3 regions of the Tomitella gaofuii genome follow, and region 1 is predicted to be linked to each of the others. Evidence: riboswitches for the same ligand, from Rfam matches in the RefSeq annotation. Region 1 holds a riboswitch; each other region holds the start of a gene.
What was found. Region 1 has a riboswitch for cobalamin ahead of cobN (cobaltochelatase subunit CobN). Riboswitches for the same ligand answer to the same signal wherever they lie in the genome.
Positions count from the first base shown of each region.

Region 2: it holds a riboswitch for cobalamin, as region 1 does, so the genes downstream of both, H4F70_RS16460 (FecCD family ABC transporter permease) here and cobN (cobaltochelatase subunit CobN) in region 1, are expected to answer to the same signal.
Region 3: it holds a riboswitch for cobalamin, as region 1 does, so the genes downstream of both, metE (5-methyltetrahydropteroyltriglutamate--homocysteine S-methyltransferase) here and cobN (cobaltochelatase subunit CobN) in region 1, are expected to answer to the same signal.

Region 1 covers NZ_CP059900.1:3,723,808-3,729,437, forward strand. Annotated here, with positions in the region: gene cobN (cobaltochelatase subunit CobN) at 1-2,862, opposite strand, end outside; cobalamin riboswitch at 2,902-3,106, opposite strand; gene H4F70_RS17305 (cobalamin biosynthesis protein CobG) at 3,098-4,309, shown strand; gene H4F70_RS17310 (precorrin-8X methylmutase) at 4,306-4,968, shown strand; gene H4F70_RS17315 (precorrin-2 C(20)-methyltransferase) at 4,965-5,630, shown strand, end outside.
Region 2 covers NZ_CP059900.1:3,536,972-3,542,601, forward strand. Annotated here, with positions in the region: gene H4F70_RS16440 (hypothetical protein) at 1-180, shown strand, start outside; gene H4F70_RS16445 (hypothetical protein) at 382-1,296, opposite strand; gene H4F70_RS16450 (GAF and ANTAR domain-containing protein) at 1,518-2,315, shown strand; gene H4F70_RS16455 (GAF and ANTAR domain-containing protein) at 2,369-3,124, shown strand; cobalamin riboswitch at 3,174-3,410, shown strand; gene H4F70_RS16460 (FecCD family ABC transporter permease) at 3,593-4,621, shown strand; gene H4F70_RS16465 (ABC transporter ATP-binding protein) at 4,666-5,490, shown strand; gene H4F70_RS16470 (ABC transporter substrate-binding protein) at 5,487-5,630, shown strand, end outside.
Region 3 covers NZ_CP059900.1:1,484,928-1,490,557, forward strand. Annotated here, with positions in the region: gene mftG (mycofactocin dehydrogenase MftG) at 1-1,358, shown strand, start outside; gene H4F70_RS06980 (SgcJ/EcaC family oxidoreductase) at 1,406-1,801, opposite strand; cobalamin riboswitch at 2,025-2,208, shown strand; partial or broken gene metE (5-methyltetrahydropteroyltriglutamate--homocysteine S-methyltransferase) at 2,405-4,665, shown strand; gene H4F70_RS06990 (DUF2339 domain-containing protein) at 4,795-5,630, opposite strand, start outside.

The DNA.
Region 1 (5,630 bases):
GTCGTCGAGCAGGTCGATCACGTGCGGGAACGCGTCCCGGAAGAACCCGGAGATGCGCACCGTGACGTCGATGCGCGGGCGGCCCAGCTCGGCCAGGCCCACCACGTCCAGGCCCGTGACCCGCCGGGACTCCGCATCCCAGCGGGGCCGCACGCCCAGAAGCGCGAGCACCTCGGCGATGTCGTCGCCCGCGGTGCGCATGGCCGAGGTGCCCCACGCCGACAGGCCCACCGAGGCCGGATAGCCGCCGGTCTCCGCCAGGTACCGCTGCACCAGCGATTCCGCCATCGCCTGCCCGGTCTCCCACGACAGCCGCGACGGGATCGCCTTGGGGTCGACGGTGTAGAAGTTGCGCCCCGTCGGCAGCACGTTGACCAGCCCGCGCAGCGGCGACCCCGACGGCCCGGCCGGAACATACCCGCCGCCGAGGGCTCGGAGCACCGCGTCGATCTCGTCGGTGGTCCGGGCCAGCCGCGGCACGATCTGCTCCGCCGCGAACTCCAGCACCCGCACCGTCTCCGCCGCGTCGGCGCCCGGCACCCGGGACACCTCCTGGGCCGCGACGATCCCCGACGCCGCCGATCGGTCCCACCCGGCGTCCTCCATCGCCTGCACCAGCGCGCGGGCCCGGGACTCCGCGGCGTCGACGGCGGCGAGATCCGCTCCCGCCGCGAGGCCCAGCGCGGACCGCAGCCCCGGGAGCGCGTGCGCGGTGCCGCCCCACACCTGCGCCGCGCGCAGCATCGACAGCACCAGGTCCACGCGCTGGCCCGGATCCGGCGCCTGGCCGAGCACGTGCAGGCCGTCGCGGATCTGCGCGTCCTTGATCTCGCACAGCCAGCCGTCGACGTGCAGCAGCATGTCGTCGAACGCCTCGCCCTCGAGCTCCTCGTCGATGCCCAGGTCCTGGTCCATCTTCGCCGCGCGCAGCAGCGTCCAGATCTCCTGGCGGATCGCCGGCAGCTTTCCCGGGTCCATCGCTGAGATGTTCTGGTGCTCGTCCAGCAGCTGCTCCAGGCGGGCGATGTCGCCGTAGGACTCGGCGCGCGCCATCGGCGGGATGAGGTGGTCGACGATGGTGGCATGTGCGCGGCGCTTCGCCTGTGCGCCCTCGCCCGGGTCGTTCACCAGGAACGGGTAGATCATCGGCAGGTTCGCCAGCGCCGCGTCGGTGGCGCACGCGGCCGACGGCGCCGCGTTCTTGCCGGGCAGCCACTCGAGGGAGCCGTGCTTGCCCAGGTGCACCACCGCGTGCGCGCCGAACCCGCGCTCGACCCACTTGTACGCGGCCAGGTAGTGGTGGCTGGGCGGCAGGTCCGGGTCGTGGTAGATCGCCACCGGGTTCTCGCCGAACCCGCGCGGCGGCTGGATCATGAGCACCACGTTCCCGGCGCGCAGGGTGGCCAGCACGATGTCGCCGCCGTCCGCGGCGTCGCCGGACTCGTCGACGAACAGCGTGCCGGGCGCCTCGCCCCACGCCGCGCGCATGGCGCCGGTGAGGCCGTCCGGAAGCTCGGCCGTCCACTCGCGGTACTGCCCCGCAGTCACACGCACCGGGTTGCCCGCCAGCTGTGCGGCGGTGAGCCAGTCCTCGTCCTGCCCGCCCGCGTCGATCAGCGCGTGGATGAGCCGATTGCCGGCCGCCGTGTCGTCGCTTTCGGGGCCGTCAGGTCCGTCCGCGCCGTCGAGGGCGAGCCACGGGCGCTCGGACTCCTCGCCCAGGTCGTACCCGGCCGCGGCGAGCGCGCGCAGCAGACGCACCGCGGAGACCGGGGTGTCCATGCCGACGGCGTTGCCCACCCGCGCATGCTTCGTCGGGTAGGCCGAGAGCATCACCGCGATCCGCCGCTCGCCCACCGGCACATGCCGCAGCCGGGCGTGGGCGGCCGCGATCCCCGCCACCCGTCGGCACCGCTCCGGGTCGGTGACGTACCGGGGCAGGCCGTCGTCGTCGAACTCCTTGAACGAGAACGCGGTGGTGATGATGCGACCGTCGAACTCGGGCACCGCGATCTGCGAGGCCGCGTCCATCGGCGAGACGCCCTCGTCGGACCCGGCCCAGGTCTCGCGGTCCCACGTCAGGCACAGCCCCTGCAGGATCGGGATGTCGAGCGCGGCCAGGTCGTCGACGTCCCACACCTCGTCGTCGCCGCCGGCCTGCGCGTGCGCGGGGCGCGTGCCGCCCGCCGCCAGCACCGTGACCACCAGCGCGTCCAACGTGGACAGCGCCTCGAGCAGGTCGGCGGGCGGGGTGCGCAACGACGCGCAGAACACGGGCACCGGCTCGGCGCCCTGCTCCGCGACGGCCCGGGCCAGGTCGGTGACGAACCGCCGGTTGCCGCTGACGTGATGGGCCCGGTAGTACAGGATCCCGACCCGCGGGCGGTCGCCGTCCGGGGCCGCGGCGCCGGGAGCCCGCCACTCGCCCAGTCCCCACTCGGGCAGTTCCCGCGGCGGCGCGAAACCCTCGCCGGTGAGCAGCACCGTGTCGGTGAGGAAGGCGTGCAGCTGGGCGAGGTTCTCCGGCCCGCCGAAGGCCAGGTACCGGTGCGCCTCCGCCGCGGTGCCGACGGGAACCGTCGAGTGCCCCATCAGCTCCGCGTCCGGGGCCTGCTCGCCGCCGAGCACCACCACCGGGACGCCCCGTGCCAGCACCGCGTCGAGCCCGTCCTGCCAGGACCGGGCGGAACCGAGGATGCGCACCACCACCAGCGCGGCGCCGTCGAGCAGCCTGTCGAGCGAGCCGGGCCCGGTGCCGGCGACGTCGGTGCGCGCGGGATTGCCCAGCGCGAAACCGGCGCCGGAGGCGCGTGCGGACAGCAGGTCGGTATCGGACGTGGACAGCAGTGCGATCCGCGTCATGGCAGCCGCCAGGACATGTCGATTCTCCAAAACCCTCGTGGACACAATCAGGCCACGGTCGGTCTCCTGGCTTACGGATCGACGCCCCGCGCACGACCTTCCCAGGCGCTGCGCGCCCAGTGGTCCCCGCCGCCGTGGCATGCACCCGGGCGGCGGGGGAGTCCGCGGGACTCCCCGATGACAGTGGCGAGGGCCGCGCCGGATTCACACCGGCTTCCCGTTCACCATGGCTTCGATGAGCGTAAACCACGCCGTCCAGGCGCCTGCACGCCTGTGCCACTATGTGCCGGTGCTCCCTCCCCCTCCCCGGTCCGGCGCGGCCGACCGCTGCCCCGGACTGCTGCGCCCGCACCACGCCGACGACGGCGCGCTGGTGCGGCTGCGCGTGCCCGGGGGTGCGCTCACCGCAGAGATGTTCGCAGCTTTGCGAAGCGTTTCCGACGAGTTCGGCGATGGACGGATTCACCTCACTTCGCGCGCCAACGTGCAGTTGAGAGCCTTGCCGACCGGCCCCGACGGTCAGCTGCCCGGTCGGATCGTCGACGTTCTGCGAACGGCGGGTCTGCTGCCCTCGCCGCGCCACGAGCGGGTGCGCAACATCGTCTGCTCGCCCCTGTCCGGGATCGCCGGCGGCCGCGCGGACGTGCGCGGGCTCGCCGGCGCACTCGACCGCACCCTGTGCGCGGACCCCGGGCTGGCCGCGCTGCCGGGGCGTTTCCTGTTCGGCATCGACGACGGCCGCGGCGACGTCGCGGGGATGGGCTGCGACGTTCTCGCGCTCGCCGAAACTCCCGGGCGCGCCCGCATCGTCGCCGGCGACCTGGCGGGCCCGGCCGTGCCGTTGCACGCGGTGCCCGGCGCGCTCATCGCCCTCGCACGGGGATTCGCCGGTGCCGCCGACGGGCGCTGGCGGGTGCGCGAACTCCCCCGCCGCGGGGCGGAACTCCTCGACGGTCACGCCACCGGAACACTGCCGTACGCCCCCGCGCCCGCGATGGCGTACGGTGCGCTTCCCGGCGGGGCGCTGTCGGTGCTGGCGCCGCTGGGCGTGCTCACCCCGGAGCAGGGCGACGCGCTCGCCGCTGCGGCCGGCGGCGACGGAACGCTCATCGTCACGCCATGGCGCGGGATCGTCGTGGTGCCGCAGGAGGCCCCCCGGTGCGGCGCGCTCGCCCGGCTCGCCGACTCCGGCCTGGCGACCACGGCCGACTCCCCGTGGACCCGGGTCACCGCGTGTGTCGGCGCCCCCGGCTGCGCCAAGTCCGCCGGCGACACCCACGCGGCCGCCCGGGCCGCGGCCGCCGGCCCGCCCGGCCAGGTCTCATCCGGCCCCTTCCAGACCCTCCCAGCCCACGTCACCCTCCCCGTCCACGTCGTCGGCTGCCCCCGCGCATGCGGCGCACCGCGCGGCCCCCACACCCTCCTCCAGTTAGGGAGCAGAAAGTGACCCAGTCCCACGTGATCCGGCGTCCCACCCGCAGGTACGACTACGTCGCCGACGGCGCCGGAATCTACGCGCGCTCGTTCGCCACCATCCGCGCGGAGACGGACCTGCGCCGCATCCCCGCCGACGCCGAGAAGGTGGCGGTGCGCATGGTGCACGCCGCCGGCCAGACCGACCTGACGCGCGACCTCGACATCGCGCCCGGCCTCGTCGCCGCCGCCCGCAGCGCCTTGCGCGGCGGCGCGCCGATCCTGTGCGACGCGCACATGGTGGCCTCCGGCATCACCCGGAAACGACTGCCCGCAGGCAACGACGTGGTGTGCACGCTGCGCGACGAGCGGGTGCCCCCGCTCGCGGCCGAGTGGGGCACCACGCGTTCCGCCGCCGCCGTTTCGCTGTGGGCGGATCGGCTCGCCGGCGCCGTCGTCGCCGTCGGCAACGCCCCCACCGCGCTGTTCCACCTGCTCGAGCTGCTCGACGACGGCGCCCCGCCGCCCGCCGCGATCGTCGGCATCCCCGTCGGCTTCATCGGCGCGGCCGAGTCCAAGCGCGCCCTCGCCGACCACCTCGCCGGGATCCCCTACCTGACGGTGCACGGCCGGCGCGGCGGCTCCGCGATGGCGTCCGCCGCGGTCAACGCACTCGCCCAGGAGGAAGAATGAGCCGCCCCGGCAGCGCAGGCCTGCTCTACGGCGTGGGGGTGGGCCCCGGCGACCCCGAGCTGATCACCCGCAAGGCCGCCCGGATCATCGCGGGCGCGGATGTCGTCGCCTACTATTCCGGCACCCACGGACGGTCCATCTCCCGCACCATCGCCGGCGACCTGGTGCCCGCCGGCGCCATCGAGGAGAAGCTCGTCTACCCGGTGACCACCGGCACCGCCGCGCACCCCGGCGGGTACGAGGCGGCGATCGCCGAGTTCTACGACGCCGCGGCCGCCAGGCTCGCGGAGCACCTGGCCGCCGGCCGCACGGTGGCCGTGCTCTGCGAGGGCGACCCGATGTTCTACGGCTCCTACATGTACCTGCACGACAGGCTGGCCGGCCGGTTCGTCGCCGAGGTGGTCCCGGGCGTGACCAGCGTGTCCGCCGCCTCCGCCGCGGCCGCGCAGCCGCTGGTGCGCCGCGACGACGTGCTCACGGTCCTGCCCGGCACCCTGCCCGCGCCCGAGCTGGCCCGCCGGCTGGCCGACACCCAGGGCGCCGCGATCATGAAGCTGGGGCGCACGTTCCCCGCGGTGCGCTCGGCGCTCGCGCAGGCGGGCCGGCTCGACGGCGCGGTGTATGTGGAGCGGGCGTCGACGGGAGAGCAGCGCATCGCACCC
Region 2 (5,630 bases), 190 kb from region 1:
CCGGCCGGCACCGTGCTCGAGTCCCTGTCGCGCATCGACATCGACCCCATCACCCTCCCGGGCAAGCACCGCCCCGGAACCAGCGTCGACGCGACCTTCCAGTTCGCCGACATGCCCCCGATGACCTTCCCGGTGCCGGTGACCGTGCCGGGCTGCTGGGACCGCGACGACGCACGCTGAGCGGCGCGCGCATCAATCGAGATGAGGTGGACGCGATGTCCGGACCCGCGCGCCGAGGCGGAGGCGCGATCAGCGCCGTACTCGACACGATCATCAATGTGATCACCTTGCCGTTCCGCATACTCAAGCAACTCTTCGGTGCAGGCGGCAGAGGCGGTGCCGGACCACGATGATCGATGATCGGGCCCGTCCGGCGCTCGTTCAGCGGCGGCTCCGTCGCATGTGAGCCGCGGCCTGCCCCGGTGCGCCTCGACGCGCGGCCCATTGTCCTGCGGAGTCGGTGACCGGCGGCGCGGCGCGCGGGGACGTACCGAGAACCGGCAACGCCTCGTCGAGCCGCAGGCGGCCGATGACCCGCCACAGCGCGCGCGGGCAGTCGGCGAGCCACAGCGAGGCGCCGTTCTCGGCGAGCCGCCTGCTGTGCTCGAGCAACAGCTCGAGGCCGCGGGCACTGCAAAACTGCAGCCCGGCCAAGTGCACGATCGTGTCACGCGCGGGAAGCCACGAAAGCTGCAGCGCGAACGCCGCCGCATTGGCCGAGTCGATATCGCCGCAGACCTCGACGACGAGCGGTGCGCCGTCCCGGCTGCCGGTGTCTCCGTCGCCGTCGCCGTCGTTACCGTCGCAGTCGCCGCCGTCAGCGTGGCTCCGCAGCAAGGCGGCGGCGCGGCCGGCGAACACGGCGGTGATCGTCTCGTCGCCGTCGGTGAATGCTCCCGCGTCGGTGGCGTACAAGCTCAGAGTCCCGAGTGCGGGGTCCTCCTCGGACAGTCCCACCGCGAGGATGCTGCCGATACCGGACCGGCGGGCGGCGGAGGTGAACTCGGGCCACCGTCCGTCCGCCGCAGTATCAGCGATGGTGATGGTGCGCGAACCGCCCGATACGAGCGGCCACGGCCGGTGCCGCGCCGTCTGCGACCGGACGAGGCCGTCGATCACCGAGTCGGTCGCGCCGTAACTCCGCACCTCCGCGTGATGCGTCGAACCTGTGATGCCCGCGTAGGCCGCGACGGGGACCGCAGCCTTGGCAGCGGCGACGAGCTGTCCTATGGCCGAGGCGAATTCGTCCTCACCGCCGGATGTGTAGCAGGACCGGATACGGGTATGCATCGGCATGGGAAACCTTCCGGTTGCCGCACTCATCTGGTCGACTACCGGGGTCCGGGGTAGTTGCCTCCATGCTGCCAGCAACGGCGTGTCCTGTCAGCCGATTGCGATCGTGACGTCCGCACAACGCACTCGTCGAGCATCCCGCACGCGATGCCGACGCTCCGGTAGCGTTGGTCCGATGCGGCCGTGGCCTGCGAAGGCCGCGGGAATACACACGCCCTTGTCGGATGGAGACTGCTGATGCGCACAGGCTCGCCGGCTCTGCGGGCGTGTTCACGGTGACTCTTCCAGGCCCCGACGGCGACGAACCGCACCCGGATCGTGCAGGCATCGCGGAGGTGCGCGCGGCTATGGCCGCCGAGCTGCGCAGCGGCGCGGGCGGGACCGGGCCGCTCGCGGTGGTCTGCGACGCCTGCGCGCGGCTGTTGCCCGTCGACGGCGCCTCGGTTTCCGCCGGCGGCGGGATAGTCGGCGGAGGCATGCGCGAGGTGCTGTACGCCAGTGATGAGACGGCGGCGGCGATCGAGTCCGTGCACGACACCCTCGGCGAAGGACCCGCGATCGAGGCGTTCACCGAGCGCCGGCCGGTGCTGGTTGCGGACCTGTCCGCCGACGCCGCACGCGGCTGGCCGGTGTTCGCCGCCGAGATCGCCCGCCGCCCCGTGGGCGCGGTCTTCGCGTTTCCGCTGCACAGCGGCGCCGCAATAGCGGGCACGATGAGCCTGTACCGGCGCAGCCCCGGCTGGTTGACCCCGGCCGATCTCGCCACCACTTTGCGGCTGGTGGATCTGGCCACCGCGGCCCTGCTCGCAATAGCATTGGGAGATGAGCGCCTCGAAGACCTGTCATTGCCGCGGGCGGTGGTGCACCAGGCCGCCGGCATGCTCGTGTCCGCGCACCGCATCGGTGTCGACGAGGCGATGGCGCGCATGCGCGGACACGCCTTCGCCGCCGGCATCGACATCGCCGACGTCGCCGCCGAGATCACCACCGGACGCCTGCCGCCGGAGGCCATCACGCAGTGACCCGACACGCTCCCCGTACCGTTCGCCGTCGATCGTCAACGTCAGGACCCGCCATGGACATCCCCTCACCGCGCGGCCGCGAGTCGCGCCTCGTCGACGCATTCGTCGAGATGGCCGACACGCTCGTCGACGACTTCGACACAGTCGAACTACTGCACCGGCTCACCGAATACTGCGTCGAACTGCTCGGCGTCGCCGAGGCCGGGATGCTGCTCGCCGACCAACGCGGCAGCCTGCAACTGGTGGCATCGTCGGCCGAGCGCACCGAACTGCTCGAATTGTTCCAGCTGCAGGTCAACGAGGGGCCGTGCGTGGACTGCTTCCGCACCGGAAGCCCGGTGTCCGTGGCCGACCTGGCGGCGACCGCCGGCCGCTGGCCGACATTCACCCCGGAAGCACTCAGAGTCGGATACTGCAGCGTGCACACCGTGCCGTTGCGGCTGCGCGACCAGACCATCGGGGCGTTGAACCTCTTCGGCACGACCCCCGGCACATTGTCCGAGGCGGACCAGCATGTGGCCCGCGCGCTGGCGGAGACCGCCACGATCGGGATCCTGTCCGAGCGGGCCATCCGGCACGGGGAGGTGCTCACCGAGCAGCTCCAGACGGCGCTCAACAGCCGGGTGATCATCGAGCAGGCCAAGGGTGTGCTCGCCCACGCCGGGGATCTGCCCATCGACGAGACGTTCGCCGTGCTGCGCGACTACGGCCGCGCCCGTCGGACACGGCTGACCGACATCGCGCGGCAGCTCGTCACCGGCGCCCTGGACACCGCGGCGGTCCTGGACGCCGGCGAGCACGCACGCTGAGCCGGATCCTCCGACCCGCGTCTCCGACCGTCGCACTGCGGCTGCTGCTAGCATTCGCAGCATTGCTGGTCTGCCCGGTTCGGAAAGCTCCGAGCGCCGGGCGGGGCAAGAGGGAATCCGGTGTGAATCCGGAACTGGCCCGCAGCGGTATACGGGAACGACCGTCGTCAACAGCACTGGGAGCGCACACGCGTCCGGCGTGATGCCACTGGGAAGCGGCGACCATTAGGCCGTGCGTCAGCACACGCCCGTGAGTCCGAAGACCTGCCAGCACACCGCGCGGAGACCGCGTGCGGTGACCGACGGCGTCGAGGAGCACGCCGGGTCCGCCTCGCCGGCAGCCGTTGTGCGCCGGCGCGCCGCCCCGTGCCCTCACGCCTGGACCAGGCGAGGACACCGACGATGCTGGACACGGCACCATCCGCGCGCCGCCGCGGCGGCGTGACGCGCGGCTTCACAGCTCCTGCAATGCGCACTGCGGCCTGGGTGGCCGCCCTCACCGTGGTGCTCGCGGCGTCCGCGGTGGCGGCGGTGGGCATGGGCACCGTGCCCATCAGCTGGTCCGAGACCCTCCACTACCTGCACGCCTTCGTCACCGGCGACATCATCACGGCCGACGAGGTGACCCGGTACCGCATCATCGCCGACACCCGTCTGCCGCGCGTCCTGCTGGCGATCGTCGTCGGCGCGGGCCTGTCCATGGTGGGCGTGGCGGTGCAGGCGATGGTGCGCAATGCGCTCGCCGACCCGTTCGTCCTGGGCATCTCGTCCGGCGCCGCGGTGGGGGCCACCTCGGTGATCCTGTTCGGCACGCTCGCCGTGCTGGGAGCCGCGGCCGTCTCGCTGGCCGCGTTCGCCGGGGCCCTCGTCGCCACCGTCCTCGTCTACGTCGCGGCCCGCACCCGCGAGGGCCTGTCGCCGCTGCGCCTCGTCCTCACCGGCACCGCCATGGCCTACGGGTTCTCCGCCGTCACCACGGTGATGATCTTCGTGTCCCCCCGCGGCGAGGACGCCAAGTCGGTGATGTTCTGGCTGCTGGGCAGCCTGGCGTCGGCCCGCTGGTCGTCCCTGCCGATCGCCGCCGCGGTGACGGTGTGCGGCGGCCTGCTCCTGGCCGTGTGGTCGCCCAAGCTCAACGCGCTGGTCATGGGCGACGACGTCGCGAGCGGCCTCGGCCTGCACGCACAGCGCTTCCGCGTGTACTTGTTCGTGGTGTGCGCGGCGATGACCGGGACGCTGGTCGCGATCGTGGGGGCCATCGGTTTCGTCGGCCTCGTCGTGCCCCACGTGACGCGCATGCTCGTCGGCGCCGACCACACCCGCGTCCTCGCCGTCGCCCCGGTCCTGGGCGCGGTGTTCATGGTGTGGGCGGACGTGCTCAGCCGCACCGTCGTCGCCCCCGCGGAGCTGCCCATCGGCGCCATCACCGCGTTCGTCGGCGTGCCCACGTTCATCCTGCTCATGCGCGCCCGCCGCTACACGTTCGGCGGCACATGATCCGGCCCGCACCCCGCCGAGACCCATCATGGAAGGACGGCCGCATGGATCTGACCATCGAGGACCTCACCGTGGAGGTCTCCGCGAAGACACTGGTCCGCGACGTCGGCCTGAGCGCGCGCCACGGCGAGGTGGTCGGCCTCGTCGGGCCCAACGGCAGCGGCAAGTCGACGATCCTCAAGTGCTGCTACCGCGCGCTGCGCCCCACCGCGGGCCGGATCCTGCTGGGCGATGCGGACTTGCGGGGCATGACGATGCGGGAGAGCGCGCTGCGCCTGGCAGCCCTGAGCCAGCAGTCGAGCGTGGAGTTCGGCTTCACCGTCGACGAGGTGGTGGCCACCGGGCGCCTGCCGCACACCGGGCTGCTGGGCCGCGACGCGGCGGACGCACGCCAGGTCATCGTGGACGCGCTGCGCACCGCCGGCGCCGGGCACCTGTCCGGGCGGCCGTTCCTCGAGCTGTCCGGCGGGGAACGCCAGCGGGTGCTCATCGCCCGGGCCCTGGCCCAGCAGCCGCGGGTGCTCATCCTCGACGAGCCGACCAACCACCTGGACGTCAAGCACCAGATCGACGTGCTGCGCAGGGTGCGCGAGCTGGGGATCACCGTCGTGACCGCGCTGCACGACCTCAACCTGGCCGCGATGTTCTGCGACCGGATCCACGTGCTGGACCGGGGCGCCATCGTCGCGGCGGGCACCCCGCGCCAGGTGGTGACACCCGGCCTGGTGCGCGCCGTGTTCGGCGTGGACGCGCACGTGGTGGCGCACCCGGAGACCGGCGTTCCGCAGCTGCTCTATTCGCCCGACACCGCCCGCGACAGCGCCTTTCCGGCCGCCGTCACCACCGTGGAGGAGACCACACCCGCATGAGAATCCGACGCTCCGTCCCCGCCGCCGCCCTCGCCGCGGCCGCCGCCCTGCTCGCCGGCTGCGGCGCACAGGTCCAGCCCGCCGCGGACGCGGCCACCCCCGGGTACCCGGTGACGGTCACCAACTGCGGCGTGGAGCGC
Region 3 (5,630 bases), 2.1 Mb from region 1:
GTCCGTGGCCCGCGCACATCCTGCCGATCGGGCCCGGCTCGCCGCATGCACACCACTATGCGACGACGCTGCGACACGGCGTGGCGGGCACGCTCGTCCGCGGACGGGGTCCGGGCGGCTCCGGCGCGGTCAACGGTGCATACTTCGTCCGCGCCACGCCGGCCGACCTCGACGCGTGGGGGCGTGCGACCGGCGGCCGGCCGGGCCGGACCGTCTGGTCGTACGGCGACGCGCTCCCGTACTTCCGGCGCTCGGAGCACGACCACGACTTCGGATCGTCGGCCGTGCACGGCGACGCCGGTCCCGTGCCGGTGCGCCGCCGCACCGCGGAGTCGTGGAGTGCGGCGACGGACCGTTTCGTCGCGGCGGCCGAGGCGATGGGCTTTCCGGCAGAACCCGATAAGAATGCCGGCGGGCCCGCGGGAATCGGCCCCGTGCCGTGCAATATCGACCGCGGCATGCGCGTGGACCCCGGCTCCGCGTACTTGAGGGCCGCGGCGGGCCGCCCCAACCTCACCGTCTGGACGGGGACGACGGTGCGGGCGCTGCGGATGTCGGCGGGCGCGGTGCGGGCCGTGCAGGTGCTCCGGGACGGCGGGTTGCTGGAGGTGCAGGCGTACAACGTGGTGCTGGCCGCGGGGGCCATCGAGACGCCGGCCCTGCTGTGGCGCTCGGGGATCGGCGATCCGCGGATGCTCGGCGCGGCCGCCGTGCACGCGCTGCCCGGGGTGGGGCGCGAGTTCTCCGACCACCCGGAGATCACGATCCCCTACAAACCGGCCCCGCCGGTCGGCGATCCGGTCTCGGGCGAGCGGGCCGCGCCACCGATCCTCGAGGCCTGCCTCAACCTCGATACCGGCGACGGTGCGGTGGAGATCCGCCCGTACACGGCGTCGTTCGGCGACGCGGTGCCCGGGAATCCGCCGATGCCGCCGGTGCTGGGCGCCGCGCTCATGGCGCCGTGGGGGAGGGGCCGGATGGTTCCGCACCCTGCCGACCCGTGCGGGGCGCCCCGGATCGAACACCACTATCTATCGGACCCGCGGGACGAGGCGGCCGCCGCGGCGGCGGTGGACCTGGCTCGCGGGCTGCTCGACGCGTCGGGGATGGGCACGCCGATCGACGGAATGCCGGCGAACCTGGGCACCTCGCAGCATCTCAGCGGCACGTGCCCGATGGGTACCGATCCCGGCACCGCAGTGGTGGATCCGCGTTGTCGCGTGCACGGGATCGGCGGGCTCTCCATCGCAGACACCTCGGTGTTCCCGCGCGTGCCCAGCCGGGGACCGCATGCCACGGCGGTGATGCTCGCCGAACGCGCGGCGGAGTTCGTCGCGTCCGGGCTCCGCGTTCCGTGACGGCCCGCCGGTGAAACGCCCGCTGCGCCGTCCGGCCGGTGCGCTCCTCAGCGCGGCCGGACGACCCGGTAGTCCGAGGTGTGCCAGAAGGCCCGCATGCTCGTGATCCGTGCATCGTCGTCGAAGGTCATGACGTCGATGGGGGTCACCTCGACGGTGCGCTCCGGCAGAGTCGTGGTGATGCGGAACCGGAACGCGGCGCTGTCGCCGGAGATGCGGCAGTCGAGCAGCTCGGATTCATTGCGGTAGCCGGCGGACTTCGCGTAGAAGTCGGCGATGTCGTCCCTCCCCCGGTGCGGCTCCGTGCCCACGGGGTCCTCCACCGTCGCGTCGGGTGCATACAGGGCGAGCACGGCGTCGGGGTCGGTGGCGCCGACGGCGTCGACGTAGGACTGGACTGTCGCGCGGATGGCATTGCGCTTCGCGGAATCGTCGACGGCCACTGTTCCTCCTGCATGCTGCGGCGGATGCTGTCACGCTCGACGTTATTCCAGGCGGGACGTGTTTGCGATGGACACGCCGGGGAACCAGCGGACGAATTCCGAGGACGATATTCCGCCGTCGGGTGTCGGCCGACCGGGTCCCGGTTGTATGCTGATCCGTGCAGCTGGTTCGTCCGGCCGGTCACGAGGAGCCCCGAAGGCCGAGCCGGACGTCGAAGCCCCGCGCCGCATCGGCGCAGGCGGTGAGAGGGAACCCGGTGGAAATCCGGGACTGTCCCGCAGCGGTGAGTGGGAACGAAACCCGCCATGGAGCACTGGGCGCACGCCCGGGAAGCGGTGGGCAGTAGGTGGCGGCGGTGTGCCGCGGGCCCGCGAGTCCGAAGACCTGCCGGTTGCGACGGGCACGCCGTGCCCGTCGGGCCACCGCCTCGGGGAATGGGCGTGTCGACCGGTTCGTGTCACAGTGCAGGACAACGTGCACGGTAGCGGGGCTGGGTGGGATCCACAGCCGGATCCGCGCCGCAGTCCGGTGCTGCCAGGGGCTCGAGGCGTGTGCGCGTACCGCCGGCGGTGGCGACATCGACGTTCGTACTGGAGATACACGTGGACACCACTTTCACCGCAACTGTCCTGGGTTCCCCCCGCATTGGGCCACGGCGAGAGCTCAAGAGGGCTGTCGAGGCCTACTGGGCGGGACGCATCGAAGCCTCCGAACTGCTGACGACGGGCGCGGGGCTGCGCGCGGACATGTGGGAGCAGCAGCGGGCCGCCGGTCTCGACGCGATTCCTGTCGGCACCTTCTCCCACTACGACCAGGTGCTGGACACCGCCGTCATGCTCGGAGCGCTGCCGGAGCGGGTCTCGGACATCGACGACCCGCTCGATCGCTATTTCGCGGCGGCCCGTGGCACCGGCACGGTGGCGCCGCTGGAGATGACCAAGTGGTTCGACACCAACTATCACTACCTGGTCCCGGAGATCACCCCGCAGACGCGATTCGCCCTGGATCCGTCCCAGCTTCTCGGTGAGCTCGCTGAAGCGCATGCGCAGGATGTGCCGGCGCGGCCCGTGGTGATCGGGCCGGTCACCTTCCTGCTGCTGTCCAAGAAGGTCGGCGGTGCAGGATCACTGCTGGATCGCGTGGACGAACTGCTGCCGTTGTATGCCGAATTGCTGGGTCTGCTCGCCCAGGCGGGTGCGGAGTGGGTGCAGATCGACGAACCCGCTCTGGCGGCCGACCGTACCGCCGACGAGATCGCCGTCGTACGCCGTGTGTACGACGAGCTCGCCGCAGTGGTGCGGCGTCCTGCGATCCTGGTCGCGTCCTACTTCGGGAGTCTGGGCGATGCGCTGCCGGCGCTCACGGCCACGGGGATCGACGGCATCGCCGTCGATCTGGTCGCCGGCGCGGACGCGCTCGCGGCGGTGCCGGGCCTGGCCCGCAAGCATGTGGTGGCCGGCGTGGTCGACGGGCGCAACGTGTGGCGCACCGACCTCGAGCGTGCGCTCGGCACGCTCGTCACGCTGCTGGGCAGCGTCGGCTCGCTGGCCGTGTCCACGTCGTGCTCGCTGCTGCACGTGCCCTACACGCTCGACGCGGAGACCGGCCTCGACGAGCCGCTGCGTTCGTGGCTCGCGTTCGGTGCGGAGAAGACCGTGGAGGTCGCGACGCTGGCGGCGGCCTTGCGTCAGGGGCGCGACGCCGTGGCGGACGCCGTCGACGAGGGCCGGGCCGCGGTGCGGTCGCGGCGCGAGGATCCGCGCCTGCACGACCAGTCGCTGCGCGCGCGGATCGACGCGCTGACCGCGGGGACGAGGGGAAGGGGTGGGGCCGACGCCCGCAGGAAGGCCCAGCGCGGACTCGGTCTGCCGTTGCTGCCGACCACGACGATCGGTTCCTATCCGCAGACGCGGGAAATCCGCGTCGCGCGGGCCGAGCTGCGCAAGGGTGTCATCGACGGCGCGGAGTACCGCCGCCGCATGCAGTCCCAGATCGCCGAGGTCGTTGCGCTGCAGGAGGAGCTGGGGCTGGACGTGCTCGTGCACGGGGAGCCGGAGCGCAACGACATGGTGCAGTACTTCGCCGAGCAGCTGGGCGGATTCTTCGCGACAGAGAACGGCTGGGTCCAGTCCTACGGCAGCCGGTGCGTGCGCCCGCCGATCCTCTACGGCGACGTGCGGCGGCCGGCGCCGATGACGACCGAGTGGATCACCTACGCCCAGTCGCTCACCGCCAAGCCCGTGAAGGGGATGCTCACCGGTCCGGTGACGATCTTGGCGTGGTCGTTCGTGCGTGACGACCAGCCGCTGGCGGAGACCGCGGACCAGGTGGCGCTGGCGATCCGGGACGAGACGGTGGACCTGCAGGCCGCGGGCATCAGGATCATCCAAGTGGACGAGCCGGCCCTGCGGGAACTGCTGCCGCTGCGGGCCGCCGACCAGCAGGACTACCTCGACTGGGCGGTGGGGGCGTTCCGCCTGGCCACCTCCGGCGTGGCCGACTCCACCCAGATCCACACGCACCTGTGCTATTCGGAGTTCGGCGAGGTCATCGGCGCCATCGCCGGGCTCGACGCGGACGTGACGTCCCTCGAAGCGGCCCGCTCGCACATGGAGGTGCTCGGCGACCTCAACGCGGTGGTTCGACCTGGGCGTGGGGCCCGGGGGTGTACGACATCCACTCGCCGCGCGTGCCGGGCGTCGACGAGATCGCGTCGCTGCTCACAGAGGCGCTGGCGGCGGTGCCGGCGGAGCGCCTGTGGGCCAACCCCGATTGCGGGCTCAAGACCCGCGGCGTGGCGGAGACCAAGGAGTCGCTGCGCAACCTCGTCGAGGCGGCGCGGAGCGTGCGGGCCGGGCTCTAGGCGGGACCTGTTGTCGCCGGCGTGCCGGCCGATCGCCTGCGGGCATCTCCGATCCGCGCACCTCGGCGCCATCCGAGCGCCTGTTCCCCTGATCCCCGGGGGAACGGGTGCTCGGATCGGGCATTCTGATCAGTGTTTCCGGGAGCCGGAGGCGGCGGCGGGCTGTCGGTCCGGCCCCTCGCCGGTGTGCCGCTGGGTGTAGGCGACGCCGAGGGCGAGCAGCACCAGCCCGGCGGCGACGAACGCGATCACCCGGAACATTCCGTTCAACGCCGCAAGATCGAACAGCAGCAGCTTCGCGACCCCTGCGGCGGCCACGACGAGCCCGGTGGCGAGGACGACGGTCCGCGCACGCCCCTCCGCCGAGCGCGCCCACAGGAGGGCTGCCGCGGCGGCGGCGAACCAGACGAGGGTCGCAGCGGTGTGGCCGGCGCGGAATCCACCCTCGGTGCCGCCGGTGACCAGATCCGCTGTGCTGATGCACAGCTGGGTCGCCAGCGTCAGCATGACCACGCCGCCGGCGATCCAGATCGGGCCGTCCTCCGTTCTCGGATCGGTGGCCCACATGACGGTCAGCGCGGCTGCGGCGGCGATCGCCACGAGCGAGCTGGTCAGCATCGACGCCTGCATCGACGGGGCGAGGCCGCCGGGCGCCGTCAGCTGTGCGATCGCGCCGGCGTAGACCATCGCCGCTGCGCCCGCCGCCCCGAAAGCTGTCGCGATGATCTGCAGCGCCCGTCGCAGATCTCCGGCCCGGCGGGCCCCAAGGGCGATCACCATGCACGTGCTGAGCAGGCACGGCGTGGCGACCTCGCCGGAAGCTGCGTAGGCGATGGCCGCGAGTGCGGTGACCGCCGCGGCGGCGAGCCAGGTCGTTCGGCACGAGACCGGCACCGCGGCGCGGCGGGAAGTGCCCAACGCGCCGGCGGCGAGCAGTACCGTGCAGACCCCGGCGACGACCGCGG